Regions from separate parts of the Citrobacter sp. GW821-FHT07H02 genome, predicted to be linked through region 1. Evidence: predicted binding sites of a transcription regulator. Region 1 holds the regulator's gene; each other region holds the start of a gene.

Region 1 (7,572 bases):
AGCGCGGGACGCCGGGCGGCATATCAGTTATTTCGGCCCCGAAGCCAATGATTTTGGCCTGCTGGAACAAACGTTCAGCGAGTACGGACAAGTGGGCAAAGGCCAGTCGCGGAAATATCTGCATACCTACGATGAAGCAGTACCGTGGAATCAGGTGCCGGGAACCTTCACGCCGTGGCAACCCTTGCCTGAACCGACCGACGTCCTGTTCTATGAAGGGCTGCACGGCGGCGTAGTGACGCCGCACCATAACGTGGCGCGCCATGTGGATTTACTGGTTGGCGTAGTACCGATCGTGAACCTGGAGTGGATACAAAAACTGATCCGCGACACCAGCGAGCGCGGACACTCCCGCGAGGCGGTGATGGATTCGGTGGTTCGCTCAATGGATGATTACATCAACTACATCACCCCGCAGTTCTCCCGTACGCATATTAACTTCCAGCGTGTACCCACGGTAGACACCTCGAATCCCTTTGCGGCAAAAGGCATCCCGTCATTAGACGAGAGCTTTGTCGTTATTCATTTTCGTAATCTGGAAGGGATCGATTTTCCCTGGTTGCTGGCGATGCTTCAGGGTTCATTCATTTCCCACATCAATACATTAGTCGTGCCGGGCGGCAAAATGGGACTGGCGATGGAGTTGATTATGCTGCCGCTGGTTCAGCGACTGATGGAAGGCAAAAAAATCGAATAATGCGCAGCGTTGCCGGATAAGCGTCACGCCCTCCGGCAACCTGAGATCACGCGGCAATCACTTCGTATGAGTGCGTGATATTCACCGCTTTTTCCAGCATCAACGCAACAGAACAATATTTTTCTGCAGAAAGATCAACAGCGCGCGAAACGGCGGCGTCTTTCAGGTCATTGCCAGTCACAATGAAATGCAGATTGATATGCGTGAACAGGCGCGGCGCCTCTTCACGACGCTCGGAAGTGAGCTTCACTTCGCAGTTGGTCACATCCTGGCGTCCCTTTTGCAGAATAGACACCACATCAATCGCACTGCAGCCACCCGCGGCCATTAACACCATTTCCATCGGACTCGGCGCTTTATCACCGGAGTTACCATCCATCAAAATTTGGTGGCCGGAAGCAGACTCTCCCAGGAAGGTTAGCCCTTCGACCCATTTCACACGCGCTTGCATATTTCGTAACTCCAATGTTTCAATTTTCCTGACAGATTACGCGGACATAACAAATCTCGCAATGGAAGGCGACCTGCATCATGCTGAAGCGAGACACCAGGAGACACACGGCGAAAGCTATGCTAAAACAGTCAGGATGCTACAGTAATACATTGACGTACTGCATGTATGCAGAGGACATCACATTACAGGCTGCAGTACATTTTTAGCAGCCCCCTTCCCTGGCAGCGGGAAGCATATTTTGGCAACCCCAGAGACAGCGTCGTTTTCTGGCTCTGGAGACAGCTTATAACAGAGGATAACCGCGCATGGTGCTTGGCAAACCGCAAACAGACCCGACTCTCGAATGGTTCTTGTCTCATTGCCACATTCATAAGTACCCGTCGAAGAGCACGCTGATTCACCAGGGTGAAAAAGCAGAAACGTTGTACTACATCGTTAAAGGCTCAGTGGCAGTGCTGATTAAAGACGAAGAAGGGAAAGAGATGATCCTTTCTTATCTGAATCAGGGCGATTTCATTGGCGAATTAGGCCTGTTTGAAGAAGGCCAGGAACGCAGTGCATGGGTACGTGCAAAAACGGCCTGTGAAGTCGCTGAAATCTCCTACAAAAAATTTCGCCAACTGATCCAGGTGAACCCGGATATTCTGATGCGCCTGTCTTCCCAGATGGCTCGTCGCCTGCAAGTTACGTCCGAAAAAGTCGGCAACCTTGCCTTCCTCGACGTAACTGGTCGTATCGCTCAGACTCTGCTGAACCTGGCGAAGCAACCCGATGCGATGACTCACCCGGACGGCATGCAAATCAAAATCACCCGTCAGGAGATCGGTCAGATCGTTGGCTGTTCTCGCGAAACCGTTGGTCGTATTCTGAAAATGCTGGAAGATCAGAACCTGATCTCCGCGCACGGTAAGACCATCGTCGTCTACGGCACTCGTTAACCCCGTCGAAATGGCGTATTACCCTGTAATGCGCCATTTTTGTTGGCACCGATGTGGCGAAGACTGATTTATCACCCTGAAATCAACTACGCACTGCGGCAAACGCTGGTGCTGTGTTTGCCTGTGGCGATCGGCCTTATCATTGGCCAGTTGCATCTGGGATTGCTCTTTTCTCTCGTTCCCGCCTGCTGCAACATTGCCGGGCTTGATACTCCCCACAAACGCTTTTTCAAACGCTTAGTCATTGGCGCATCGCTGTTTGCCGGATGCAGCCTGGCCATGCAGCTACTGCTCGCGCAAGCAATACCGCTACCGCTGATTCTGACGGGTTTAACGCTGATTCTTGGCGTGACGGCGGAACTCAGCGCCTTGCATGCCCGACTCCTGCCTGCCTCGCTTATCGCCGCTATTTTCACGCTAAGCCTGGCCGGTAACATGCCCGTCTGGGAGCCGTTGCTGATCTATGCCCTGGGCACCCTGTGGTACGGGCTTTTTAACTGGTTTTGGTTCTGGCTCTGGCGTGAACAACCGCTACGCGAGTCACTCAGTTTGTTGTACCGCGAGCTGGCCGACTACTGCGAAGCCAAATACAGTCTGCTCACCCAGCATGCCGATCCTGAAAAAGCGCTGCCGCCCTTGTTGGTACGCCAACAGAAGGCGGTGGATCTCATCACCCAGTGTTACCAGCAAATGCACATGCTGTCGGCACATCACAATAATGAATATAAACGCCTGCTGCGGGCCTTCCAGGAAGCGCTGGACTTACAGGAACATATCTCCGTCAGTCTGCATCAGCCAGAAGAGGTGCAAAAGCTGGTCGAACGCAGCCATGCGGAGCAGGTGATTCGCTGGAACGCGCAAACGGTCGCTGCGCGCTTGCGCATCCTGGCGGATGACATTCTGTATCACCGCCTGCCGACTCGCTTTAGCATGGAAAAGCAGATTGGCGCGCTGGAGAAAATCGCCAACCAGCATCCCGATAACCCGGTGGGTCAGTTCTGTTACTGGCACTTTAGCCGCATTGCCCGTGTATTGCGGACCCAACGCCCACTCTATGCCCGCGACCTGATGGCGGATAAACAACGCCGACTCCCGCTGATCCCGGCCCTAAAAAACTATCTGTCCTTCAAATCGCCCGCTTTGCGAAATGCCGGGCGCATCAGCGTAATGCTGAGTATCGCCAGCCTGATGGGCAGCGCGTTACATCTGCCGAAACCGTACTGGATCCTGATGACGGTGCTGTTTGTAACGCAAAACGGCTACGGCGCGACGCGGGTTCGCATACTACACCGTTCGGCGGGCACGCTGGTTGGACTGGTGATTGCGGGTGTGACGCTACACTTCCACATCCCTGAAGGCTTCACGCTGGCGGGCATGCTGGTCATTACGCTGGTGAGTTATCTGATCATTCGTAAAAACTACGGCTGGGCAACGGTTGGGTTTACGGTCACTGCGGTGTATACCCTGCAATTGCTGACGTTAAATGGCGAGCAGTACATTGTGCCGCGGTTTATTGATACGGTGATTGGCTGCCTGATCGCGTTTGGCGGAACGGTCTGGCTCTGGCCGCAGTGGCAGAGCGGTCTGTTGCGCAAAAACGCCCACGACGCGCTGGAAGCTGACCAGGAAGCCATCCGCCTGATCCTCAGCAGCAATCCACAGGCAACGCCGCTCGCGTATCAGCGTATGCGTGTCAATCAGGCGCACAACACGCTGTACAACTCGCTGAATCAGTCCATGCAGGAACCCGGATTTAACGCGCACTATCTGGCAGATATGAAACTGTGGGTAACGCACAGCCAGTTTATTGTCGAGCACATCAATGCAATGACCACACTGGCGCGGGAACATACGATGCTGACGCCAGACCTTGCGCAACGCTATCTGGAATCGTGCGAAATTGCGCTCCAGCGCTGCCAGCAGCGTCTGGAGTATGACGGACCGGGCAGTTCTGGCGATGTGAATATTCTGGAAGCGCCAGAGACGCTCTCCCATGGGCCATTAAGTACCCTGGAACAACACCTGCAGCGCATACTGGGCCACCTGAACACCATGCACACCATTTCGTCGGTCGCCTGGCGTCAACGGCCTCACCACGGGATCTGGCTCAGCCGTCGGTTACGGGATATTAAGAGCTAACGACTTTCGCGACGGCCTGCGCGAAACGCTGCATTCCCTCGTCGATATCCGCCTCTTCCACCACCAGCGAAGGGGCGAAGCGCATCACATCCGGACCGGCATTCAGCACCATCACGCCTTCATTCGCGCCCGCATAAAGAAACTCACGCGCTCGTCCCTGATATTGCGGCTTCAACTCTGCCCCAATCAGCAATCCCATCCCGCGAATGTCGCTGAAAACGTCGTACTGCTCGTCAATTTTCTGCAAATGCTGAACAAATTTCTGCCGTTTCGTCTGAATGCCGTCCAGCACGTCTGGCGTGTTAATAATATCGAACGCTGCGCCAGCAACCGCGCAGGCCAGCGGGTTACCACCGTAGGTGGAACCATGGGAACCGACGTGAAACGCAGAGGCAATCTCCTGCGTGGTCAGCATGGCGCTCACCGGGAACCCGCCGCCAAGCGCCTTGGCGCTGGTCAGAATATCCGGCGTCACGCCATAGTACATATACGCAAACAGGGAGCCTGTGCGCCCCATACCGCACTGCACCTCATCAAAGACCAGCAATGCCTGATGCTGGTCGCACAATTCGCGCAGACCTTTCAGGAACTCGGGGGTTGCCGCCGTTAATCCCCCTTCCCCCTGGATGGGCTCCACCACCACCGCGCAGGTATGGTCATCCATCACAGCTTTCACCGCATGGAGATCGTTAAAGGGAACATGGACGATGTCGGCCGGTTTCGGTCCAAAACCATCGGAATACTTCGGCTGGCCGCCAACCGTTACGGTGAACAGTGAGCGACCGTGAAACGCGTTATGGAAGGCGATGATTTTGGTTTTGAACGGACTGTGACGCACGCAGGCGTAGTGACGCGCCAGTTTGAAGGCCGTCTCATTCGCTTCTGTACCCGAGTTCATGAACAGCACGCGTTCTGCAAACGTCGCGTCGATAAGCTTACGCCCCAGTCGTAGCGCCGGTTCATTCGTGAAGACGTTACTGGTGTGCCACAACGTTTCGCCCTGGGTTTTCAGCGCCTCAACCAGCGCCGGGTGACAATGCCCCAACGCTGTTACTGCAATCCCGCCAGCAAAATCAACGTATTCCTTTCCTTGTTGATCCCAAACGCGGCTGCCTTTGCCTTTTACCGGAATAAACTCCGCCGGTGCATAAATCGGCAGAATAACCTCATCAAAAGTCGCGCGTGTAATTGCAGTTTGTTCAGTTGCCATCTTATGACCACCCAGTTATGCAGAAATTAACGTGAAATTATAATCACAAAATATGCATAAAAAATCATTAGATAGCAACCACAAATCAGCGCTGGAGGAAATTTGCCAGTAGCTGATGCCCCTGCTCGCTGAGAATGCTTTCTGGATGAAACTGGACACCTTCCAGATCCCATTCCCGATGGCGAATGCCCATAATTTCCCGGGTTTCACTCCAGGCGGTGACGTCAAAACAGGCGGGTAGCGTGGCCGGGTCAATCACCAGAGAATGGTAACGCGTCACACATAATGGCGTCGGCAACCCCAGGAAAACCCCCTGACCGGTATGGGTTATCGGCGAGGTTTTACCATGAATGACTTTCGCTGCCCGAACGATGGTCGCGCCAAACGCCTGCGCCATGGCCTGGTGGCCCAGACACACGCCCAGGATGGGCAGCCGTCCGGCATAATGGCGAATCACATCCAGCGAAATTCCGGCCTCGTTGGGCGTACAAGGGCCAGGAGAAATCACGATCTTTTGCGGATTGAGTGCGTCGATTTGTGCCAGCGTCAACTCGTCATTCCGTTTGACCAGCACGTCAGCGCCAAGCTCGCAAAAATACTGGTAGAGGTTCCAGGTGAAAGAATCGTAGTTGTCGATTAGCAGGATCATGGCGGCTCCGGTACGTTAGAACCGCGCTATTCTACTCAGTTTCCTCAGCTTCGCTCACCACTTTACGAAATATTGCCTGCAATGCCGAAAGGTCGCCCATGGCGCCACTCTGGTTGGCCTGATTCCATTCATCCACCTGAATACCGTCCCAGGTCAGCGTGTAACCAGCATGAATCGCCAGTTGTTCAAAGAAGATGCGCTGAGCCAGACCACTGCCAATACGAAACGGATGCAGCATATTGATCTCGCAATAGTAATGCGCGAGCCTGACGACGAATTTCTCTTTTGGCAATCCGGACAGATACCCTTCTTCTTCCAGATCCTGCATCAGGGCATTGCCCTCTTTTTCGATCCAGGCAAAATGGCAAAAAGGCGTGTCCCCCTGATAGATATCCACTTCACGTAACTTTCCCGCCCAGTCGAAAATGTCCTGATAAAGTTGGCGATGAATAGCACACAGGTAGGGTAAACCACGGACCCGCGGCCCCAGTTCGATGGTCGCGGCGCGTAACGCCGTCAGTTCATATGCCGCCTGCTCCAGACGCTGAACCTGGTGGATGCCTAAACGGTTACGCATGACATCGAGACCGTCGTAAAGATAGGGGTCGCGTCCTTCACCGAATTTATCGCTCATAGTGCCTCCTCAACGCCTCAAGACGTACAAGAGCTTCCTCTGCGGTCAGAGTAACCAGGGGGATTTCAACACCTTCAAGACGGCGACTGGCCTGGAAATTGGCGTTTCGCAGATGTTTCCAGAGACGAGATTTTTGTTTATCGGTGAGCTTTTTCACGTGACCTCCCTGAATGCGCCTTCACTTGCCACAAGTATAAGCAGCAATTTCGGGTTACGCAGAGGTCGGGAATAGCGCGGGTATCAACAACCCGCGCAAAATGCGATTACGGCAGAACTTTCGCGGAAAGGATAACAACCGGTTTTGACGGAACATTTTGATAAGGGCCCACGTCGTGGGTCTGGACCTGAGAGATTTTGTCCGCCACATCCATGCCTTTCACGACTTTACCGAAAACGGCATAGCCGAAGTCACGCTGGCCGTGATCGAGGAAAGCATTGTCCGCGATGTTGATAAAGAACTGGCTGGTGGCGCTGTCTTTGTCGGCCGTACGCGCCATCGCAATGGTGCCACGGGTGTTACGTAAACCGTTATCCGCTTCATTTTTGATTGGCGGGTTAGGTTTCTTCTGCTGCATTTGTTCGTTAAAACCGCCGCCCTGGACCATAAAGCCGGGGATCACACGGTGAAACGTGGTGTTATTGTAGAAACCACTGTTTACATAATCGACAAAATTTTGCACTGAAACAGGCGCTTTCTGGCTATTCAGCTCCAGCTCAATATTACCGGCAGAGGTTGTCAGCAGAACGTGTGGATCACCTTTCGCTGCCAGCGCTGCAGGAGAGAGAGCGGAAAGAGCGAGAACAGCTGCAACAGCCGCCAGAGTCGATTTGAGCATGAGATTTCCTTAACG
Region 2 (7,572 bases), on a different contig from region 1:
CCCGGAACCGCCAAAAGAAGCGCCGGTAGTGATTGAGAAACCGAAGCCAAAACCGAAACCCAAGCCTAAGCCTGTGAAGAAGGTTCAGGAGCAGCCGAAGCGTGATGTGAAGCCGGTTGAGTCGCGTCCGTTGACGCCGTCTGAAAACACCGCGCCTGCGCGTCCGACGACCAGTACCGCACCTGCGACCAGCAAACCTGCGGTCAGTGCGCCTGCGGGCCCTCGTGCCCTGAGCCGTAATCAACCGCAGTATCCGCCGCGTGCGCAAGCGTTGCGTATCGAAGGGCGGGTCAAGGTGAAATTCAACGTGACGTCCGACGGACGTGTTGACGATGTTGAAATACTCTCAGCACAACCGGCGAACATGTTTGAGCGGGAAGTGAAAAACGCGATGCGCAAATGGCGCTATGAAGCCGGGAAGCCAGGTAACGGGTTGGTGGTGAATATTGTTTTCCGCCTCAATGGCACAACGCAGATAGAATAAGCGTGATGATGATTAAAAAAGCCTCCACATCCGGAGGCTTTTTTTTACTTCTGAACTGGCAAGGCGCGGGGCTTGCCGTCTTTGTCTACCGCAACATAAATAAACAGCGCTTCAGTCGCTTTATAACGCTGTCCAATCGGCTCAGAGGCCACCTTTTTAACCCACACTTCGATGTTGATGCTGACAGAGGTTGTGCCGCGTCTTATACAGCGAGCGTAACAGCACACCACATCTCCCACCGCGACAGGGCGTAAAAACGTCATTCCCTCGACGCGCACGGTCACCACGCGGCCATGGGCAATTTCTTTGGCCTGAATGGCACCGCCAATATCCATTTGCGACATCAGCCAGCCGCCAAAAATATCGCCATTGGCATTCGTATCAGCAGGCATGGCCAGCGTGCGTAAAACAAGTTCGCCCTGGGGGACATTATTCGTTGTTGTCATTGTAGAACCGACTATAGAAAAAAATTACAGGCGCGATGCTACTATGATTTGCAGATTGAGAACAGAGGAGATACGCCGCGCACCGCGGGTGCCCCGGCAGCTCAGAAGGAAAGGGTGACATTTCCACCATCGCTTTATGATTCATACAATCTGTGCAGCGAAATACGGGGAACAACGCAGAAAAGAGAAGCGCCAGAGAAAAGGTCTGGCGCTGTTAAGATTACGATTTGTCTTCCTGGGGGAGATGGCGGTAAATATAAACGCCGCTCAACAGGGTGAAAATCAACGTTAATGCGGTCAGGCCAAAGACTTTAAAATTGACCCAAATATTTTGCGGCAGCCAGAACGCGATGTAGATATTCGCAAGGCCGCACAGGATGAAAAAGACCGCCCACGCCAGATTTAACTTCGACCACACAGGTTGAGGGAGCGTAAGTTCTTTCCCAAGCATGCGCTGAATTAATGGCTTTTTCATAATCCACTGGCTTACCAGCAAGGCGCCCGCAAACAAGCCGTAAATCACCGTCACCTTCCATTTAATAAATTCATCGTTATGGAAGAAAATGGTCAGGCCGCCAAACACTGCAACCAGAATAAAGGTGATCAACGCCATCTTCTCAACCTTGCGATAGCGTACCCAACTGTAAATCAGGACAATTGCGGTGGCGACGATCAGGGCTGAGGTTGCCGCATAGATGTCATAAAGCTTGTAAAAGGCAAAAAAGACAACCAGCGGTAAAAAATCAAGAAACTGCTTCATTCTTCGATTCCGTAATTAACATGCATCGGCCGGAAAGCGCCGACGCACATAGGGTTATTGGCGAATCAACATATACAGGCGGAATAAATAGATGAGCAAAACGGCAGAGATCAAATTGCTCAGCGTATTCGCCACCACCGCGCCCACGTTCGGGGTCAGTACAGCAAAGTTAGGTGCAAAGAGCAGAAGCAACGTTTTTGCCAGCAACCAACTGATCACCGCGGGCGCGACCAATCGCATATTAGACCACGCAAGACGCATGCTGTTGCGCATTGCAGCAAAAACACCCATTTTGTCCTGAACCAGCATGACTGGCGCAAGTGCGAGGAGGATGGCCATGAGAATACCAGGAACCACCACCAGCATAATGCCAATCTGCACCAGCAGCGTCGTCAGGAAAATCAGAATAAACAGCTTAGGCAAAACAGGGGCGCTGGCGCCAATGGCGCGTAATGCACTTACCCGATGACCGGCCGAAATCAATTGAATCATCAGCATGACGCCGCCTGCCAGAATGGCATTGCCAATGAGACCTGAAAACGTCGAGGCTGCAGAAGCACGTAACAAGATTTGCTGCTGTTCCGGCGTCATGTTTTGCACCAGGTCGAACAATCCAACGCTACCCGCCAGATGGTCGCCTTCGCTGAGTTGTGCAATTTGCGCGTCGCTGGGGGAAAAGGCATGACCTAAAACCACCGTGATAAACGCGCACAGCAACGATACCAGTAAGATGGTAACAAATTGATTACGGAAAAAATTCCCCGTGTCACGGTATACGGACTTCGCCGTGATAGACATGCACTCTCCTTGAGTTCTGCAGGTGTTAATTAGCGGGCAATTGTACCCTGGATAACCCGTGAGTGGCAGCATCAAGGCTTGTATGGAAAAGCATATCTTTGTAAAGCGGAGGTAATCCGTATCGGGCGCGGGCGCGGTTACAGGCTTCGTTGACCTCGCCATCTTCCCCTGACATGGCAAATTCCCGGCAGGCGGAGGGGCGGTTTTCATAGATCGTACAGCTGACATTTTCGCCGGGAGAACCGGAAAGCGCCACGCAGCGGGACTGTTTTTGGTTGGTGCCCGCCATACAACGTAGAAAGGGACTCACCGGTTCCGTCAGATGAACCGGGACAGGGCCGCCAGCATCACTGGCTTCCGCCCAATAAAAAGAGACACGAAAAAACGCACAACAGGCACCGCACGTCATGCACGGGTTGAGATCGCTCATGATTTCACCTGCAACAAGATAACGCATCAATTCAATTGTGAGAAAGCTAAATTAGCGCCCAGTTTCAGGAAGGGCAAGAGGGAAGCATCTGAATATTTTCAGTTCGAAAATATATCGAATTTGATCTGTATCAGTTTAACTAGGATTTTGAATGCAAGTTCTAAATTAATCCAGATCAATAAATGTTAAATTACAAGATGTAATGTGATCTGTGTTAGATCACTTTTTACTCCATTGTAGGTATATTCGTCACGCTTTTATAACCATAACGATGGAGCGGACATGAAAAAATTAACAGTGGCGGCGTTGGCAGTAAGTACTCTTCTCTCTGGCGGGGTTTATGCGCATGAAGCGGGCGAGTTCTTCATTCGTGCAGGTTCGGCAACCGTTCGCCCGACCGAAGGGGCGGGTGGTACGTTAGGCAGCCTGGGCGGATTTGATGTTAGCAACAATACGCAACTTGGCCTGACATTCACCTATATGGCAACGGACAATATCGGTATCGAACTGCTGGGCGCGACGCCGTTCCGTCATAAGATTGGAACCTCATCAACCGGTGATATCGCTACCGTTCACCATTTGCCGCCGACGCTGATGGCGCAATGGTACTTTGGTGATTCCAGCAGCAAACTGCGTCCGTACGTTGGAGCCGGTATTAACTACACCACCTTCTTTGACACGGGCTTTAACGACAAAGGAAAAGACACTGGATTGTCTGACCTGAGCCTTAAAGACTCCTGGGGCGCAGCAGGGCAAGTGGGTATGGATTATCTGATCGACCGCGACTGGCTGATCAACATGTCGGTTTGGTACATGGATATCGACACGACCGCGAACTATAAACTTGGCGGCGCTCAGCAGCATGACAGCGTTCGCCTCGATCCGTGGGTGTTTATGTTCTCTGCGGGTTATCGCTTCTAAAATCCTCATCGCTATCGAAAAAGGCTGGTTGCATTGCTACCGGCTTTTTTTTCGTCTCTTGCAACGGCTATTTTTATTTTTCCCCTCGCTTAACTCTCTGAAATGCTAACATTAGTAAAATTATCGCCGTCTCTGGCAAGCAGATTTCAGGGATGCTATGCAACAACATAAACGGGCGACCGGTTTTGCAGTGCTGTTAATAAACTGGGTGAACGCGTGAAGATTGTGCAGGATGGGCTGAGAAACCGGCAGGCATTGTTCATATCAGGGCTTATCACCTTGCTTTTTACCTCACTGTTCATTTTTGTGATTTATGAACAGCGACTGGCGGCGGCCAGTGATGGCATGAATCGTCTGCAGACGCGGATGGTAGACATTTTTAATGACAACGAACTGATCGCCGATGCGACGGGTGAACGTTATCACCAGATTAAAAATGCCGGCATGTGTGGCGATACTTCGCTCTTTATTCCCAGAGATAACGACGCCTGGGGAATCAATGCCGACAAAAAACGAATCCATTCGGCGACAGGCGCGATGGTGGCAAAACATACCGGTGTTAACGCGCTATGTATGTTTACCGCGGCAGAATTTATCCGCGACAGGGTCAATGCCCTCAATCCCGGAAATTATGACGCGCACCGGTATATCATCGCCAAAGATGCCGATTACTTTTATTGGTTTACGCCCGCAGATTCCCGGATGTTTCATTTCTCTGACTCGGAGATGGCGAGAGATATTCGCAGCTTTTTTTACCCCCCCGTTGATTTTTATACCCGTCTGCTGGAAAAAAACGTCAAAACCAAGGCGCTGAGCTCAACCAATTTCTATACCGATAAAATCACCGGCGAAAAAGCCTTTAGCGTGGTGAGCTATATTTACGACCTTTCCGGAAAAGAGATCTCCGACCATATTGTGGCCTATCTGGTCTACGACCACGCCAGGCCAGAGTTGCAGGAAGCCCTGGCTAAAGCTTTTGATAACCAGATACCCCATGGGCTTAATGTGGCGCTGGTGAATGTCACCAACAAAGAGTCGTTGTGCCTAACCGGGAACTGCTCGTCGATGGGGAAAAGCATCGTCAAAATAGTGTCTGAAAAGTATGTGTTCAAATACACCATCTCACTTGGGCGTTTTGTCACGCATGACATCCAGGCGGGTATTGCGATTCTGTTGGCGCCGTTCTTTTTTATTATGATCAGTCTGGGGCTGAAGGGATGGCTCAACGAAAGTGACCTCAAGATTTATATCGACTCTTTGACCGGCTGCTTTAACCGCAAGATCCTCGATATTATTAAACGCCGTGATCTCTCGCGTTGCGCTGTGATTCTGCTGGATTGCAATAAATTCAAAGCGATCAACGATATCTGGGGACATGTGGCTGGCGACAGGGCGCTCCAGGTTATCGCGAACCGTATGCTTTCCAATACCCGAACCAGCAATGACATGGTGATACGCACGGGCGGTGATGAATTTGTGATTCTGCTTTACCGGGCAAAAGCCAGTGATGCTATTGCGGTTGCAGAACGCATTGCCAGCCAGGTGCAGGGATATGCGTTTTGGGTTGGCGGTAATCAGGTACCGTTGTCGGTGTCATGGGGAATTGCGGAAGTGAACGGCGCCCTGGATGCGGCGATCCAGGTTGCGGATAATGAAATGTACAAAATGAAACAGGCGAAAGGGTAAACCGCCAGACGTGCTCTGGCGGTTGCCGGACATTACGCGCGCGTTGCCGCTTTCATTGCCGTGACGAACGTTTTTAGCTCGGCCAGCATCTGTTCGGGTTTATCGAGGTTTTTCTCGATGATTTTAACAATCGCTGAACCGGAAATGGCTCCTGCCGCACCGGCTTCAACTGCCCCGGTGACCTGTTCCGGTGAAGAGATCCCGAACCCCTGCAACGGCGGGGCCGCATTGTACTCTTTCAGTTTTTCGACCAGATGGTGCAACGGCAGCGCGGCACGATTTTCTGTCCCCGTCACCCCCGCCCGGGAGAGCAAATAGGTGTAGCCGCGGCCCCGGGAGGCAATCTGGCGCAGAAGCTCATCATCGGCATTCGGCGGGCAGATGAAAATCGGCGCGACATTGTGGCGCAGTGCCGCCTGATGGAAAGGCGCAGACTCTTCCACCGGTACGTCGGCAATCAGCACGGAGTCAACGCCGACTTTTTCGCACTGGGCGTAAAATTCGTCGATCCCTTTGCTGAAGACCAGGTTGGCGTACATCAGCAGGCCCACAGGAATGTCAGGGTGCTTCTGGCGAATTAACGCCAGCATCTCAAAACATTGCGTTGGGGTAACGCCCGAGGCAAACGCGCGCAGCGTGGCTTCCTGAATCGTCGGGCCGTCAGCCAGCGGGTCGGAGAACGGTATCCCGAGTTCAAGGGCATCGGCACCGGCCGCGATCAGCGTATCAATAATGTTCAGCGATTGCTCAACCGAAGGGTCGCCCAGCGTGACAAAGGGAACAAATGCGCCTTCTTTACGATCCTTCAACTGTGCAAATAAATTGTCGTAGCGTTCCATCAGATTTCCCCTCGCGCTTTCAGAATGTCGTGTACGGTGAAAATGTCTTTGTCGCCGCGACCGGAAAGGTTAACCACCAGCAGTTGCTCTTTTTCCGGGTTGTCGCGCATCATTTTTAACGCATGCGCCAGGGCGTGAGACGACTCCAGCGCCGGGATAATACCTTCATGCAGGCACAGGGTTTTGAACGCCTCAAGCGCTTCGTCATCGGTGATCGACACGTAATCGGCACGACCGATACTGTTCAGGTACGCGTGTTGCGGTCCGACGGACGGGAAATCCAGCCCGGCGGAAATCGAGTAAGACTCTTCAATCTGGCCTTCTTCCGTCTGCATCATCGGTGCTTTCATACCGAAGTAGATGCCGACGCGACCGTGTTTGAGCGGCGCGCCATGCTCACCAGTTTCGATCCCGTGACCGCCAGGTTCTACGCCAATCAGTCCGACGCTGGTTTCGTCAATGAAATCAGCAAACATACCGATCGCATTTGAACCGCCACCGACACAGGCGATAACCGCGTCGGGCAAACGACCTTCTTTTTCCAGGATCTGGGCTTTGGTTTCTTCCCCAATCATGCGCTGGAACTCACGCACAATGGTCGGGAACGGATGCGGACCCGCGGCAGTACCGAGCATATAGTGCGCGGTGTCATAGCTGCCAGACCAGTCGCGCAGCGCCTCGTTACAGGCATCTTTCAGGGTTGCGGAACCGCTGTGAACCGGGATTACTTCAGCCCCCATCAAACGCATACGGAACACGTTAGGCGACTGGCGTTCAACATCTTTCGCACCCATATAAATGCGGCATTTCAGCCCCAGCAGCGCACTGGCAAGCGCGGAGGCTACGCCGTGTTGACCCGCACCGGTTTCGGCAATAATTTCGGTTTTGCCCATCCGCTTGGCCAGCAGCGCCTGACCCAACACCTGGTTGGTTTTGTGCGCGCCGCCGTGCAGCAGATCTTCACGCTTCAGGTAAAGGGTGGTTTTGGTACCCGCCGTGATGTTCTGGCATTTGGTGAGCGCGGTCGGGCGACCGGCGTAGTTTTTGAGCAGGTCGGTAAACTGGGCCTGAAACGCTGGATCTTTCTGCGCGCTGACGAACGCTTCTTCCAGTTGACGCAGGGCTGGCATCAGGATCTGTGGCACATACATGCCGCCAAATTCACCAAAGTACGGATTCAGTAATGTTGTCATGTGTTTCTTCCTTAA
Region 3 (7,572 bases), on a different contig from region 1:
TGCACCGATTGTGGTTCCCGCCACGATAAAAACACTTCCCAGAGTTCTATTCTTCACGCTTTCCTCTGTCCCAGAGATAATCAATAGTGGTATCTGCGGCGCAGGGTAAGGCATTACGCGATTTTCGTCAAATCGTCGTTACAATGAGTGTTAAGTTTTGTTTACGGTTTTTATAAGTGTGGTTGGCCCCGCATCATGCCGGTGGCCGAAGGATGTAAACCTGCGTTAGCGCAAAGCAGATAATGCGGCTTCATCTTAGGCTAGGCGCTTTATTGAGGAGGATGTATGGATTCTATTCACGGCCACGACGTGCTTAACATGATGATTGCATCAGGCGAGCAATACACCCACGCCAGTCTTGAGGCAGCGATCGTTAAGCGGTTTGGTGCGCAGGCACGTTTTCATACCTGTTCAGCAGCAGAGATGACGGCGGCAGAGCTGGTGGCTTTTCTGGCGGCGAAGGGGAAATTTATTGCGAAGGATGACGGTTTTACGACGCACGAAAGCAAGATCTGCCGTCATTAAAAGAGTCCGGTGAAGTGGGCAGAAAACCCGCTTCACCGAAGCGAAATTAATTCTGTGTATCCAGCGTCGACAGTTCTTTGTCGATGAAGTAAAGACCTTCACCGCTTTTACCTGCCAGCGTTAATTTATCAATGACCGATTTAAATAACTTCTCTTCTTCATGCTGTTCAGCCACGTACCACTGCAGGAAGTTAAAGGTCGGATAATCCTGGTTGGTCATCGCCGCGTGAGCCAGTTCGTTAATTTTCAGGGTGATCAATTGCTCGTGTTCGTACGTAACACGGAACAGTTCATCCAGTGACGCATATTCAGCGAAAGGAGACGCGACGGTATTAATACGCGGCAGGCTGCCGGTATCGGTCAGATAATCGAACAGACGCTGCATATGCGTCATCTCTTCCTGAGCGTGACGGCGCAGGAACGCGGCGGCACCTTCAAAGCTGTTATAGCTGCACCACGCACTCATTTGCTGATAGAGCAGAGACGAATATAACTCGAGGTTCATCTGTTCATTCAGTTTTTCGATCATTTCTGTTTTCAGCATTGTTCTGCTCCACACATGTTAATGATATGTCGATGTGGCGCCACTATAATTTGTTATTTAATTATTTGCAAAAGGTAAAATAATAAAATCAATTATTAAAAATGCGAATGGGAATAAAACGCATTAACGCTCTTAAATTAAAAATAAAGACACGCTGAAATAATAAAAGGCCAGTCATTAATAAATAAACTGACCTCAACGTTTAATAATAGCCAGGTGTCGTCGAGGGGATCGCCACACCCTGGCACTGGTACGATAAGGTTATTTTCGTATTCAGACACAGAGAACCCGCATAAACACTGCAGGTGGGGACAGGCTGGCCAAATCCGACGGCGTTCGCGTAGCCCATTTGCTGACATTCACGCGTGGCGGTACCTTTGGCGACATAGTCGTCAGTACTTGCCGTTTGCAGCATCGCCTGATTCCAGGTGAGGCGAACAATCCCACTGGTTGCGTTGGCTTCGCTGACGTTTGCTTGGCGGGTGATGGTGCATCCCGCCAACATTAACAGCGAGAGGGCAAGAAAAAGGCTCTTCATGATATCGCTCTGAAAATTCGGTGATACGCTATCCTACCTGATACACCCTCGGTCCAATGGCTTGAATAGCCTGAGGATCACCCATGTTTAATGGCAACGACCGGGCGCAATGTACAAAAAATGCTCCACAGGCAGATAAAACGTGAGCCTGTTTTTGTTTTTTAAAACCATCTTTCATTAAATTTGAAAATACATTCATCACATAGTAATGTGGCGTCAATTTCACAGACTCACGTCGGGATTTATCGCGACGCATTCAGGAGATACAGTATGAAAATTGCACTGATGATGGAAAACAGCCAGGCAAGCAAAAATGCCATCATTCATAACGAACTCAAGGCCGTTGCGGATGAGAAGGGATTTCCCGTCTTTAACGTGGGCATGAGCGATGAGAATGACCATCATCTGACCTATATTCATCTGGGCATTATGGCCAGTATTCTGCTCAATGCTAAAGCGGTTGATTTTGTCGTGACCGGCTGCGGCACGGGTCAAGGGGCGCTGATGTCCCTGAATATCCATCCGGGCGTGATTTGCGGATACTGTATCGATCCGGCTGATGCGTTTCTGTTTGCCCAGATCAACAACGGTAATGCGCTTTCTCTGCCATTCGCGAAAGGTTTTGGCTGGGGTGCCGAGCTGAACGTTCGCTTCATCTTTGAAAAAGCGTTCACGGGTCGTAACGGCGAAGGCTACCCGCCGGAGCGTAAAGAGCCGCAGGTTCGCAACGCGGGCATTCTGAACCAGGTGAAAGCGGCCGTTGTAAAAGAGAACTATCTGGATACGTTGCGTGCTATCGATCCTGAGTTGGTGAAAACCGCTGTGTCGGGTCCGCGTTTCCAGCAGTGTCTTTTCGAAAATGGCCAGGACAAAGCGATCGAAGCGTTTGTACGCGAAATCCTGGCGTAAGGTTCTTGATGGCATAGGGCCGGACAGCGCAACGCTTACCGGCCTGAAAGATGCCGCATGTCAGCCCGGCCAGCGTTGAGCGACCGGGCGACAGTAATGTGTTTTTGTTCGATTCCGTACTTCCTCTATTGCTGGCTTTAACTTCTGCGTAGCAAGCACCCTGCCAGACCCCATCTTTTGCTGTCGATGATGGTTCTTATCAAAAAAATCTATAAAAATTTACCAAAACATGCAATGAGATAACATTATGATTTTTATGCTAAAAACATAATAATTGAAAGAATTTGCACATTTTTATGTGTGATCTGCGTCACATAAATATTGATTTTTGTGACGGATGTTATATTATATTGCTCGTAGACAATAAACCTGAACAACAATCAAACGGAGCAATGCTATGAAACTGCGCAAAATTCTGAAAAGCATGTTCGAAAATTATTGCAAAACATTCAAAGATGTACCGCCAGGCGGTATGTTCTGATAAAAAAACCTGCTACGGCAGGTTTTTTTATACCTGTATTTTTGCTGCGTTTACGCTGCTATCGTTTCTGCTCCTGAATAGGTACTATGACGACCTTTCTATAAGGAGCTCACTATGTCCCAAACACTGAACGCCGATCAGGAACTGGTCTCTGACGTTGTTGCCTGCCAACTGGTTCTCAAACAAATTCTGGACGTTCTTGACGTGATCGCCCCCGTCGAAGTTCGCGAGAAAATGGCTACCCAACTGAAAAACATCGATTTTTCAAGCCATCCTGCCGCAGCCGATCCCGTGACGATGCGCGCTATTCAGAAAGCTATCGCCTTGATCGAGCTGAAATTCACGCCGCAGGGCGAAGCTCACTAATTTAATCAATGTATTAGCTTTTTGAAGCATGCTTATTACGCCTCCTGCATCAGGGGGCGTAATCGTTTCTGAATCATTGGGGGAGTCGGCAATGCGACGGTTGCCCGGCCTGCGGTAGATATTCTTGCAGGCCAGACTGGGGGGTTATGGCGTTATCCGACGCTATACCGCCATTAGTGGTGCTGGTGGTTAACGACGTTGAGTAAGTGCTTGTCTGTTTGCGCCATGCACAGACCTGCGCGTTTGGCGCTGCAAACTTCATCGAAGATCGCTTGTAATAGCACGCCATCCTGCTGCTGTTCTTTTTTCAGATCGTGGAGAAAATCAAGCGTGAGGTCGTCATTCAACGCTTTTGCTTCGCGGGTTAAACTCGACAGGGTGCTGGAGCGCTGTTGATAATCGTCTAAGGTTTTCTGAAATAATTCTTCAAGTGACGTTAACTCATCGCCGGGAATATCAATCGCTTTAACAATGGGGTTAGCGCCTGCGCTCTTCATAAAATTAAACATGCGCATCATTTGGGTGATGTTGCTTTGCGCCTGAGTGCGAAGAAACATCGCTGTACCCGTCAAACTGTTATCCGCACACCACTCGCTCAGGCGAAGGTAAAGATTGGATGCGTAAAACTCAAGATTCATCTGGGCGTTGAGCTTGTGAGCCATTTCTACTGCAGCCATGTCAATATCCTTATTTCCAGAAAAGGGGCTGTGCGTAACCAGCATCAGCGCAGCAGGCTGCTGCCACACTTAACATCTACGCACAAGTGATACTGTTAGCAGAATAAATCCGTTCTGCCGGTCCTTTATGTGATCACGTAGTCATTTCCGTTGATGATCGAAATAAGCATACCGCCTGTATGGATATAAGAAAATCCTTATAATGAAATGTTTAAAGTTTTTTACATATTTTTCTTAAATATCGGTTGTGAACCAGGAATTTTAGAAATTATGTCTCGTCAGTGCAACGTCATGATTTAACGTTGATTAAAGTATCGATAGATGTTTGAAGCATTGTTTTAAATGACGGAGTGAGATAGTTCCAACGGGTATCATATGTTCAATGATAATTATCCATTATGGCTGTTTCGGCAGTTATTAGATAAAGCTGTACTGGCAGGTCTCCCACCAGGGCTGAAGTGTGTGCCAGATCATTTTTAGAAACGTGAAAACGTCAAGCCAATCACTCTGTCATCACTGGCTGTTTGATTTGCCCGATCTGCTCTGCGCCAGTTGTTAAAGATGGCAATCTGATTAGCGGCAAAGGGTTAGGCCATATATTTGATTTTGCACTGACGCTCAGCGCCCGTTAACCTGGTGACGACGCTCCGGTTCGTGATCATGCGGACCATATTTACTATCGCGGGTAAATAAAACGTTCCCGAATACACCCGTATTCGGGAACAAGGATTGGCTGGCTGGGGTTATGGACTAATCTGCTACACCTCTTTTTATTTGTCTGACAAATTCTCATTTTCTTATGTCATTTCCCGCTAAATTTATGCACGCAATTACTGTAATTCTGTGATGTGATGCCGCTCTCCTATGGAGAATCAATTTCCCGCTAAAACTTATTCCAGCACTGGCATTAATCGTCGATATAAATGGTAATGCCTTGTTTTTCGTCTGAATTACAAAAAACCGTTCGTTTTTACCCTACATAAAAGAACGCTAAAGCTGGAGTTAACCATGCACAAATTCACTAAAGCGCTGGCGGCCATTGGCCTGGCTGCCGTTATGTCACAATCCGCTATTGCAGAAACCATGAAGCTCGGTTTTCTGGTGAAACAGCCAGAAGAACCCTGGTTCCAGACGGAGTGGAAATTTGCTGATAAAGCCGGAAAAGATTTGGGTTTTGAAGTGATTAAAATTGCCGTCCCCGATGGCGAAAAGACCCTGAATGCCATCGACAGCCTGGCCGCCAGCGGCGCGAAAGGGTTTGTTATTTGTACACCGGATCCGAAACTCGGCTCGGCAATCGCTGCCAAGGCGCGCGGTTACGACATGAAAGTCATCGCGGTGGACGACCAGTTTGTTAACGCCAAAGGCAAGCCGATGGATACCGTTCCTCTGGTCATGATGGCGGCGACTAAAATTGGCGAGCGTCAGGGTGAAGAGCTGTACAAAGAGATGCAGAAACGCGGTTGGGATGTGAAAGAGACTGCGGTAATGGCGATCACGGCGAACGAGCTGGATACCGCGCGTCGCCGTACCGGTGGCTCAATGGACGCGCTGAAAACCGCTGGCTTCCCGGAAAAACAGATCTACCAGGTGCCGACGAAATCCAATGACATCCCTGGTGCATTTGATGCTGCGAACTCCATGCTGGTTCAGCATCCGGAAGTGAAACACTGGCTGATTGTCGGGATGAACGACAACACCGTACTGGGCGGCGTGCGTGCGACGGAAGGCCAGGGCTTTAAAGCTGCCGATGTGATCGGTATCGGTATCAACGGCGTGGACGCGGTCAGTGAACTGTCGAAGGCGCAAGCGACCGGCTTCTTCGGTTCGTTGCTGCCAAGCCCGGACGTACATGGCTATAAATCCAGCGAAATGCTCTACAACTGGGTGACCAAAGGCGCGGAACCACCAAAATTCACTGAAGTGACTGATGTAGTGTTGATTACGCGTGACAACTTCAAAGAAGAACTGGCCAAAAAAGGGTTAGGCGGTAAGTAATCGGCAGTAGAAAACACCCTCTGTCGCTGCGGCGGCAGAGGGTTTGATTAACGACTAACGACCCAGATTCACGGAGACGTTATGCAACAATCTACCCCGTATCTCTCATTTCGCGGCATTGGAAAAACCTTTCCTGGCGTCAAAGCGCTAACGGATATCAGTTTTGACTGTTATGCCGGTCAGGTGCATGCGCTGATGGGTGAAAATGGCGCCGGGAAATCAACACTCTTAAAAATTCTCAGCGGTAATTACGCGCCTACCACGGGTTCTTTAGCGATTCTTGGGCAAGAGGTCACCTTTGCTGACACCACTGCCGCATTGAACGCCGGTGTCGCTATTATTTACCAGGAATTACATCTCGTGCCGGAAATGACCGTCGCGGAGAATATTTATCTTGGTCAGTTGCCGCATAAAGGCGGAATTGTAAACCGATCGCTGCTTAATTATGAGGCCGGGTTGCAGCTAAAACATCTGGGGATGGACATTGATCCTGATACCCCGCTGAAATATCTCTCGATCGGGCAGTGGCAGATGGTGGAGATCGCCAAAGCGCTGGCGCGAAATGCCAAAATTATCGCCTTTGATGAACCGACCAGCTCACTTTCAGCCAGAGAGATTGAGAACTTATTCCGCGTCATTCGTGAACTGCGTAAAGAAGGTCGCATCATCCTCTACGTTTCGCACCGTATGGAAGAAATTTTCGCGCTGAGCGACGCCATTACCGTGTTCAAAGATGGTCGCTATGTCAAAACATTTGCCGACATGCAGCAGGTGAACCACGACGCGTTAGTACAGGCGATGGTGGGGCGCGATCTCGGCGATATTTACGGTTGGGAATCAAGGCCCTATGGCGCAGAGCGTTTGCGTCTGCATGAGGTGAAAGCGCCTGGCGTAAGGACTCCGATCAGTTTATCGGTGCGCAGCGGCGAGATTGTCGGGCTGTTTGGCCTGGTCGGCGCCGGACGCAGTGAGTTGATGAAAGGGTTGTTCGGCGGCACGCGTATCACTGAAGGTCAGGTGTATATCGATGAAAAACCGATTGATATCCGCAAGCCAGCCAATGCCATTGCGGCAGGCATGATGCTCTGCCCGGAAGACCGTAAAGCCGAGGGGATCATCCCGGTGCATTCTGTACGCGACAATATCAACATCAGCGCGCGTCGTAAGCATGTCCGGGGCGGGTGTCTTATCAACAACAGTTGGGAAGAGACCAACGCTGACCACCATATTCATTCACTGAACATTAAAACACCGGGAGCGGAGCAACTGATCATGAACCTCTCCGGCGGGAATCAGCAAAAGGCGATTCTGGGTCGCTGGCTGTCGGAAGAGATGAAAGTCATTTTGCTTGATGAACCAACACGCGGCATAGATGTGGGCGCAAAACACGAAATCTATAACGTTATCTACGCCCTGGCGGCGCGGGGCGTTGCTGTGTTGTTTGCCTCCAGTGATTTGCCGGAGGTTTTGGGCGTCGCCGACCGTATTGTGGTGATGAGGGAAGGTGAGATCGCCGGTGAATTGCTTCACGAAC
Region 4 (7,572 bases), on a different contig from region 1:
AGATCGCGTCCGGAAGAGTCCGTTCCGAAATAGTGCCCCGATTCCCTATCTGGCGCACTCGACATCATGCCCCAGTCGGTATCGAAATAGGTAAACTGCGACAGCATCGGCGCCAGCGCGACAAACAGCGCGATGATCACCAGAACCACGAGACTGGCCACCGCCGCACGGTTGTGCATAAAACGACGACGGGCGTCCTGCCAAAGACTGCGGCCCTCGACCTCCAGCTTTTCACTGAAATTTTCCAGCGTCTCGCTGTTTTTCTTACTTAACATCATAGCGAGCTCCAGTATCAGTAACGAATCTTCGGATCGATGACGGCGTATAGCACATCGACGATGGCGTTAAACACAATGGTCAGCGCCCCCACCAGAATGGTGAGACTCAGCACCAGTGAATAGTCACGGTTCAATGCCCCGTTAACGAACAACTGGCCGATCCCCGGCAAACCATAGATTGTCTCAATGACCATCGAGCCCGTGATAATGCCGACAAATGCCGGGCCCATATAAGACAGAACAGGCAACAACGCGGGTTTTAACGCGTGACGGAAAATAATCCGTCGCATCGGCAACCCTTTCGCCCGTGCGGTACGAATAAAGTTGGAGTGCAGCACTTCAATCATCGAGCCGCGAGTAATACGGGCGATACTGGCGATATAGGCAAGTGACAGCGCCACCATAGGCAAAATCATAAATTTCAGTGCCCCGCCGTTCCAGCCTCCGCCGGGCAGCCATTTGAGCGTGATAGCAAATATCATGACCAATAAGGGTGCCACGACGAAGCTGGGGATAACCACCCCGGTCATGGCTACCCCCATCACCGTGTAATCCCAGCGCGTGTTCTGGTTAAGCGCTGCAATGACCCCTGCGCTTACGCCGAGAATCACCGCAAGGAGAAAGGCGGCGGCCCCCAGTTTTGCGGATACCGGGAAGCTTGAAGCGACCAGGTCGTTGACCGTGTAATCTTTGTATTTGAAAGAAGGCCCAAAATCACCGTGCGCCAACTGCTTCAGATAGCTGAAGTATTGCGTACTGATGGGGTCATTCAGATGATATTTCGCTTCAATATTCGCCAGAACCTCTGGCGGCAGCGCACGTTCACCGGTGAAAGGACTTCCCGGCGCAAGGCGCATCATAAAGAATGAAATCGTGATAAGAATGAAGAGTGTTGGAATCGCTTCCAGACAGCGACGTAAAATAAATTTCAACATTGCCCGTACCTTCTGGCGTGTGCCTTTACACCTCTGTGTCAAACGAACTCAGGTGAGGTGTTTATAGTGCGATGAAAAAAAGACACTGTGGGGCAAAACTCGCTTGCCCCACGTCTTGCCATTAATGCTTGATAATATATAAGTTTTTAACGTAGATATTATCCATCGGGTCTTTACCGGTGTAACCGCCTACCCAGGGTTTCACCAGGCGCGCGTTAACGTAATAATATACCGGTACAATTGCAGAGTCTTTATCAAGTTGCTGCTCTGCTTTCGTGTACAGCTCGGTACGCTGCGCTTCGTCAGTGACTTTCAGCGTGTCGCCAATCAGTTTGTCGAACGCAGGGCTCTTATAGTGAGCCGTGTTGTTTGAACTGTCTGACAGCATGGTATTCAGGAAGGATGTCGGTTCATTATAATCCGCACACCAGCCAGCTCGTGCCACATCAAAGGTGCCCTGATGACGCGTGTCGAGGAACGTTTTCCATTCCTGGTTTTCCAGCTTCACGTTAGCGCCCAGATTTTTCTTCCAGATGGAAGCCACTGCGATCGCCAGCTTTTTATGCAGGTCGGAGGTGTTGTAAAGCAGGTCAAACGTCAACGGCTTGTCTGCGGTGAAGCCCGCTTCGGCCAGCAGTTTTTTCGCTTCTTCGTTACGTTTTTCTTGTGACCACTTAAACCACTCCGGCTCAACCAGTTTCGCACCATCGGTATACGGAGGGGTGTAGCTATAGGCTGGCAGATCGCCCTGATTTTTCACTTTGTTGACAATGATATCGCGATCCAGCGCCATTTTCAGCGCGGTACGAACGCGAACATCATTAAACGGTGCTTTCTGGTTATTGATTTCGTAGTAGTAAGTACACAGATAAGGATCGACGCGGACTTCATCCGGGATCTCTTTTTTCAGCTTCTGGAATAATTCAATCGGCATGTTGTTATAGGTCATGTCGATTTCGCCGCTGCGATAGCGGTTAACATCAGTAACTTCGGAAGAGATCGGCAGATAAGTGACCTGATTAATGACGGTCTTGTCGTTATCCCAATAGTTGGTATTGCGCTCAAGCTCAATACGCTCGTTCACCACCCAGTTTTTCAGTTTGTACGCACCATTGGTGACAATATTGGCGGGCTGAGTCCACTTCTCACCGAATTTTTCGACGGCAGCTTTAGGTACTGGAGAAACGGACGGGTGAACCAGCAGTTTATAGAAATAGGGAACCGGCTCGCTCAGGGTGACTTCGAACGTATTATCATCAATCGCTTTTACGCCGAGATCGGTTGATGGCTTTTTACCTGAGATAATGTCGTCGATATTGGCGATATGGCCATACTGGAGATAACTGGCATAAGGTGACGCGGTATTCGGGTTAGCGAGACGCTGCCAGCTATAAACAAAGTCATGTGCAGTAACCGGCGTGCCGTCTGACCATTTTGCATTTTTACGCAGATGGAACGTCCAGACTTTAAAATCTTTGTTTTCCCATTTTTCCGCAACACCTGCTGACGGATGTCCTTCGACATCACTTACCAATAAACCTTCAAACAGATCGCGACTAATGTTTGACTCCGGCACACCTTCAATTTTGTGCGGGTCGAGAGACTGAACTTCGGAACCATTATTACGCACCAGAGTTTGCTTATCGGAGAGTTGAACGCCGGCCGGGACGTCCGCAGCCATTGCAACGTTTCCGGCGACTAGCGCAGTTAAAATCCCCGCAGCTACTAAACTTTTTTTTGTGATGTTAGACATTGTGTTTGTACTCCACTCATTATAATTACTGGCTTTTTAACCAGCCTGTTTAATCCCGTTTGGGTTTCTGTACAGCACCGGAGATTTTGCTGCTGTCAGTTCGTTTACTACGTTGCTATCACCGACTTTATTTATTTTGACGATTCGAATGATCGCCTTACGTCGATTCCGTCTACGCCTCCCCTGTCAGAGACGCGCTTTTATTCTGTAAATCATTTTATTGACAATAGTTCTCAACAACGTGAGATCTTCTGAAAATATCTGGCCGGAAAGTACCAAATGCGTTTCTTAACCGCCAATATAATTTACAGATTTGTTAACTATTTCTCTTTTGTAGAAAAAACATGCCAGCCTGAAGACATCATTTGAGAGAATAATTTCCATAAAAAATCACTCTCATCAATAGGTTATTGTAAACACACCACCTTCGGCCATCCCAGGCATCGGGCAGATGTTAAGATACACATAAATTTAACAATTGGTCATTCTTTAGCACATTCATCTGATGTGGCGCTGAAATAACTAATAACATTTCAATAATCCTTCATCAAGCCCCTTAGTATGATGTTAATAAAATAACAGCGAGACGCGAGACGTTAAGACATAAAGATTGAATAAAATCCTGCTAAATCAACAGAGAACCAAATTAAAAAGACCGTTGTGTTGATTCCTTTTTCGCATTAATTTTTAACGTGAGTGAGCGCTTTTACTGATGACGAAAAAAAACGGAGCCAATATTGACTCCGTCTATATGAAAGGAGGGTTAGCTGAGGAGGCCAGGGAAAATGGCTTTAAGCCCTGTCACGATGAACTCAATGCCCAACGCCATCAGCAACAGGCCCATGATACGGGTAATGACGTTAATGCCGGTTTGCCCAAGCAACCGCACCAGCCACGGCGCCATACGGAATAAGCCCCAGCAACACAGCGCAAAAACAGCGATAGCAATGAAAAAACCCACCAGGTGCATAATGCTGTTATATCGCGTACCCCAGACTATCGTCGAACTGATAGCACCCGGCCCTGCCATTAAGGGCAGCGCCAGCGGCACAACACCGATATTTTCACGTATCGCGGTTTCTGATTTTTCCTGCGTGTTCTGTTTATCTTCACCCAGTTTCCCGCTGATCATCGACATTGCAATCGTGACAACCAGAATCCCACCCGCGATCCTGAACGAATCAATCGAAATCCCGAAGAGTTGCAAAATGCCGTCACCCAGAAAGAGTGACGTCCACAAAATAATGGCGACCGACAAGTTGGCGGTCAGGTTTGTCTTGTTGCGCGCCGCCGCCGTTTGGTAGCTGGTCATACTGATAAAGACAGGAATAATCCCGACCGGGTTAACCAGCGCAAATAACCCGATGAAAAATTTAAAGTAAACAGGAAAGTCAAATAACGTTTGGATCACGGTTAGCTCCGAAGCGTTAGCCGTATGAAGTTAGTCGTCAATAATGGTAAAAACCGCGCTGAAGATACGCCTTTTAGCAGCATACTTCACCTCAAATCTGCGTTATCCCTCTATATTCTCCACTGTTATTAATATGTATGGATTATGCTAATGCAACCTTCATTCACCACAACAATTCACCAACAGGTAATGCGAACTGCTAAAAGGGCATGCTGAAAGGTGTCAGCTTTGCATAAATTTGACCCAGATCACGTAATAACTACTCAGAAGTGAGTAATCTGGCTTCCGCCACCTGGAAGTAATGCGCTAGAATCAGTTAACGCTAACGCATAAGCTCTTTTAGTAAATCAGAGCAAAATGGACGTTAAGTAACCGTTTGATTTTCAGACTTTTATACAAACTTTCGTCGATCTGTCTATACTCTCGTATCGAGCAGATGATTTACTAAAAAAGTTTAACATTATCAGGAGAGCATTTATGGCTGTTACTAATGTCGCTGAACTTAACGCACTCGTAGAGCGCGTAAAAAAAGCCCAGCGTGAATATGCCAGTTTCACTCAAGAACAGGTTGACAAAATCTTCCGCGCCGCCGCTCTGGCCGCTGCAGATGCTCGAATCCCCCTCGCTAAAATGGCCGTTGCCGAATCCGGCATGGGTATCATCGAAGATAAAGTGATTAAAAACCACTTCGCTTCTGAATACATCTATAACGCCTACAAAGATGAAAAGACCTGTGGTGTGCTGGATGAAGACCACACCTTCGGGACTATCACCATTGCTGAACCGATTGGTATCATCTGTGGTATCGTTCCGACCACTAACCCGACGTCTACCGCGATCTTCAAATCTCTGATCAGCCTGAAGACCCGTAACGCCATCATCTTCTCTCCGCACCCGCGTGCTAAAGATGCAACGAACAAAGCTGCCGACATCGTTCTGCAGGCAGCTATCGCTGCCGGGGCACCGAAAGATCTGATCGGCTGGATCGATCAACCTTCCGTTGAACTGTCAAACGCGTTGATGCACCACCCGGACATCAACCTGATCCTTGCTACCGGTGGCCCGGGCATGGTTAAGGCTGCGTACAGCTCTGGTAAACCAGCTATCGGTGTAGGCGCAGGCAACACGCCAGTTGTTATTGACGAAACGGCGGATATCAAACGTGCGGTAGCTTCCGTACTGATGTCTAAAACCTTCGATAACGGCGTAATCTGTGCTTCTGAACAGTCTGTCGTTGTTGTTGACTCCGTATACGATGCCGTTCGTGAACGTTTCGCCAGCCACGGCGGCTACATGCTGCAGGGCAAAGAGCTGAAAGCCGTTCAGGACATCATCCTGAAAAATGGCGCGCTGAACGCCGCGATTGTTGGTCAGCCGGCGTACAAAATCGCTGAACTGGCTGGCTTCACCGTACCAGAAACCACCAAGATTCTGATCGGCGAAGTGAAAGTGGTTGACGAAAGCGAGCCGTTTGCTCACGAGAAACTGTCACCTACGCTTGCGATGTACCGCGCTAAAGATTTTGAAGACGCCGTGCTTAAGGCAGAGAAACTGGTCGCCATGGGCGGTATCGGTCACACCTCTTGCCTGTACACCGACCAGGATAACCAGCAGGATCGCGTCAACCACTTTGGTCAGATGATGAAAACTGCACGTATCCTGATCAACACCCCGGCTTCTCAGGGTGGTATCGGTGACCTGTACAACTTCAAACTCGCACCTTCCCTGACTCTGGGTTGTGGTTCCTGGGGTGGTAACTCCATCTCTGAAAACGTTGGTCCGAAACACCTGATCAACAAGAAAACCGTTGCTAAGCGAGCTGAAAACATGTTGTGGCACAAACTTCCGAAATCTATCTACTTCCGTCGTGGCTCACTGCCAATCGCACTGGATGAAGTGATTACCGATGGTCACAAACGCGCGCTGATCGTAACTGACCGCTTCCTGTTCAACAACGGTTACGCTGACCAGATCACCTCTGTTCTGAAAGCCGCTGGCGTTGAAACTGAAGTGTTCTTTGAAGTTGAAGCTGACCCGACGCTGAGCGTAGTTCGTAAAGGCGCAGAGCTGGCTAACTCCTTCAAACCAGACGTGATCATCGCGCTGGGTGGCGGTTCCCCGATGGACGCCGCGAAAATCATGTGGGTCATGTACGAACATCCGGAAACTCACTTCGAAGAACTGGCGCTGCGCTTTATGGATATCCGTAAACGTATCTACAAGTTCCCGAAAATGGGCGTGAAAGCGAAGATGGTTGCGGTCACCACCACGTCCGGTACCGGTTCTGAAGTTACCCCGTTTGCGGTTGTAACCGACGACGCTACAGGTCAGAAATACCCGCTGGCTGACTATGCACTGACCCCGGACATGGCGATTGTTGACGCCAACCTGGTTATGGAGATGCCTAAGTCTCTGTGTGCCTTCGGTGGTCTGGATGCGGTAACTCACGCACTGGAAGCTTACGTTTCTGTACTGGCATCTGAGTTCTCTGACGGTCAGGCTCTGCAAGCGCTGAAACTGCTGAAAGATAACCTGCCAGCGTCCTACAATGAAGGGTCTAAAAACCCGGTAGCGCGTGAGCGTGTACACAGTGCAGCGACTATCGCCGGTATCGCGTTTGCTAACGCCTTCCTGGGTGTATGTCACTCCATGGCGCATAAACTGGGTTCTCAGTTCCACATTCCTCACGGTCTGGCGAACGCCCTGCTGATCTGTAACGTTATTCGTTACAACGCAAACGACAACCCGACCAAACAGACGGCATTCAGCCAGTACGACCGTCCGCAAGCACGTCGTCGTTATGCTGAAATCGCCGATCACCTGGGTCTGAGTGCTCCGGGCGACCGTACCGCAGCGAAAATTGAAAAACTGCTGGCATGGCTGGAAAGCCTGAAAGCTGAACTGGGTATTCCTAAGTCCATCCGCGAGGCGGGCGTGCAGGAAGCTGACTTCCTGGCAAACGTGGACAAACTGTCTGAAGATGCGTTCGATGACCAGTGTACTGGCGCTAACCCGCGTTACCCGCTGATCTCTGAACTGAAACAGATTCTGATGGACACCTTCTACGGTCGTGAATTCAGCGAAGGAGAGACGGCAGCGAAGAAAGACGTTGCTGCCGCACCAAAAGCTGACAAAAAAGCGAAAAAATCTGCTTAATTTACTCACGTAAATATCAGCAAATACATTAAACGGTCC

The links. The regulator CRP, encoded in region 1, controls carbon source genes, mostly activating them, when cyclic AMP is high. The targets are predictions, from matches to a motif close to ATGTGANNNNNNTCACAT.
Positions count from the first base shown of each region.
Region 2: a site for CRP is predicted at 3,037-3,054, ahead of ompW (outer membrane protein OmpW). Genes of this name have one in related genera too.
Region 3: a site for CRP is predicted at 2,815-2,832, ahead of azuC (stress response protein AzuC). Genes of this name have one in related genera too.
Region 4: a site for CRP is predicted at 4,614-4,631, ahead of AC07NP_RS11905 (YchE family NAAT transporter). Genes of this name have one in related genera too.

Region 1 is NZ_JBWKPZ010000002.1:377,767-385,338, reverse strand. It holds gene AC07NP_RS04900 (phosphoribulokinase) at 1-697, shown strand, start outside; gene AC07NP_RS04895 (OsmC family protein) at 744-1,148, opposite strand; gene crp (cAMP-activated global transcriptional regulator CRP) at 1,457-2,089, shown strand; gene AC07NP_RS04885 (YccS/YhfK family putative transporter) at 2,141-4,228, shown strand; gene argD (bifunctional acetylornithine/succinyldiaminopimelate transaminase) at 4,218-5,438, opposite strand; gene pabA (aminodeoxychorismate synthase component 2) at 5,524-6,087, opposite strand; gene AC07NP_RS04870 (putative adenosine monophosphate-protein transferase Fic) at 6,119-6,721, opposite strand; gene ficA (FicA/YhfG family antitoxin) at 6,711-6,878, opposite strand; gene ppiA (peptidylprolyl isomerase A) at 6,985-7,557, opposite strand.
Region 2 is NZ_JBWKPZ010000009.1:125,455-133,026, reverse strand. It holds gene tonB (TonB system transport protein TonB) at 1-484, shown strand, start outside; gene yciA (acyl-CoA thioester hydrolase YciA) at 529-930, opposite strand; gene AC07NP_RS11840 (septation protein A) at 1,151-1,690, opposite strand; gene AC07NP_RS11835 (YciC family protein) at 1,745-2,488, opposite strand; gene AC07NP_RS11830 (YkgJ family cysteine cluster protein) at 2,514-2,918, opposite strand; gene ompW (outer membrane protein OmpW) at 3,201-3,839, shown strand; gene AC07NP_RS11820 (GGDEF domain-containing protein) at 4,056-5,525, shown strand; gene trpA (tryptophan synthase subunit alpha) at 5,558-6,364, opposite strand; gene trpB (tryptophan synthase subunit beta) at 6,364-7,557, opposite strand; gene trpCF (bifunctional indole-3-glycerol-phosphate synthase TrpC/phosphoribosylanthranilate isomerase TrpF) at 7,569-7,572, opposite strand, start outside.
Region 3 is NZ_JBWKPZ010000018.1:10,382-17,953, reverse strand. It holds gene tyrP (tyrosine transporter TyrP) at 1-57, opposite strand, end outside; gene AC07NP_RS16725 (YecH family metal-binding protein) at 286-525, shown strand; gene ftnA (non-heme ferritin) at 572-1,069, opposite strand; gene yecR (YecR family lipoprotein) at 1,272-1,607, opposite strand; gene AC07NP_RS16710 (RpiB/LacA/LacB family sugar-phosphate isomerase) at 1,878-2,516, shown strand; gene azuC (stress response protein AzuC) at 2,914-2,997, shown strand; gene AC07NP_RS16700 (DUF2766 family protein) at 3,112-3,363, shown strand; gene AC07NP_RS16695 (non-heme ferritin-like protein) at 3,537-4,040, opposite strand; partial or broken gene AC07NP_RS16690 (DJ-1 family protein) at 4,586-4,672, shown strand; gene araF (arabinose ABC transporter substrate-binding protein AraF) at 5,049-6,038, shown strand; gene araG (L-arabinose ABC transporter ATP-binding protein AraG) at 6,120-7,572, shown strand, end outside.
Region 4 is NZ_JBWKPZ010000009.1:139,550-147,121, forward strand. It holds gene oppC (oligopeptide ABC transporter permease OppC) at 1-278, opposite strand, end outside; gene oppB (oligopeptide ABC transporter permease OppB) at 293-1,213, opposite strand; gene oppA (oligopeptide ABC transporter substrate-binding protein OppA) at 1,335-2,966, opposite strand; gene AC07NP_RS11905 (YchE family NAAT transporter) at 3,730-4,377, opposite strand; gene adhE (bifunctional acetaldehyde-CoA/alcohol dehydrogenase) at 4,855-7,533, shown strand.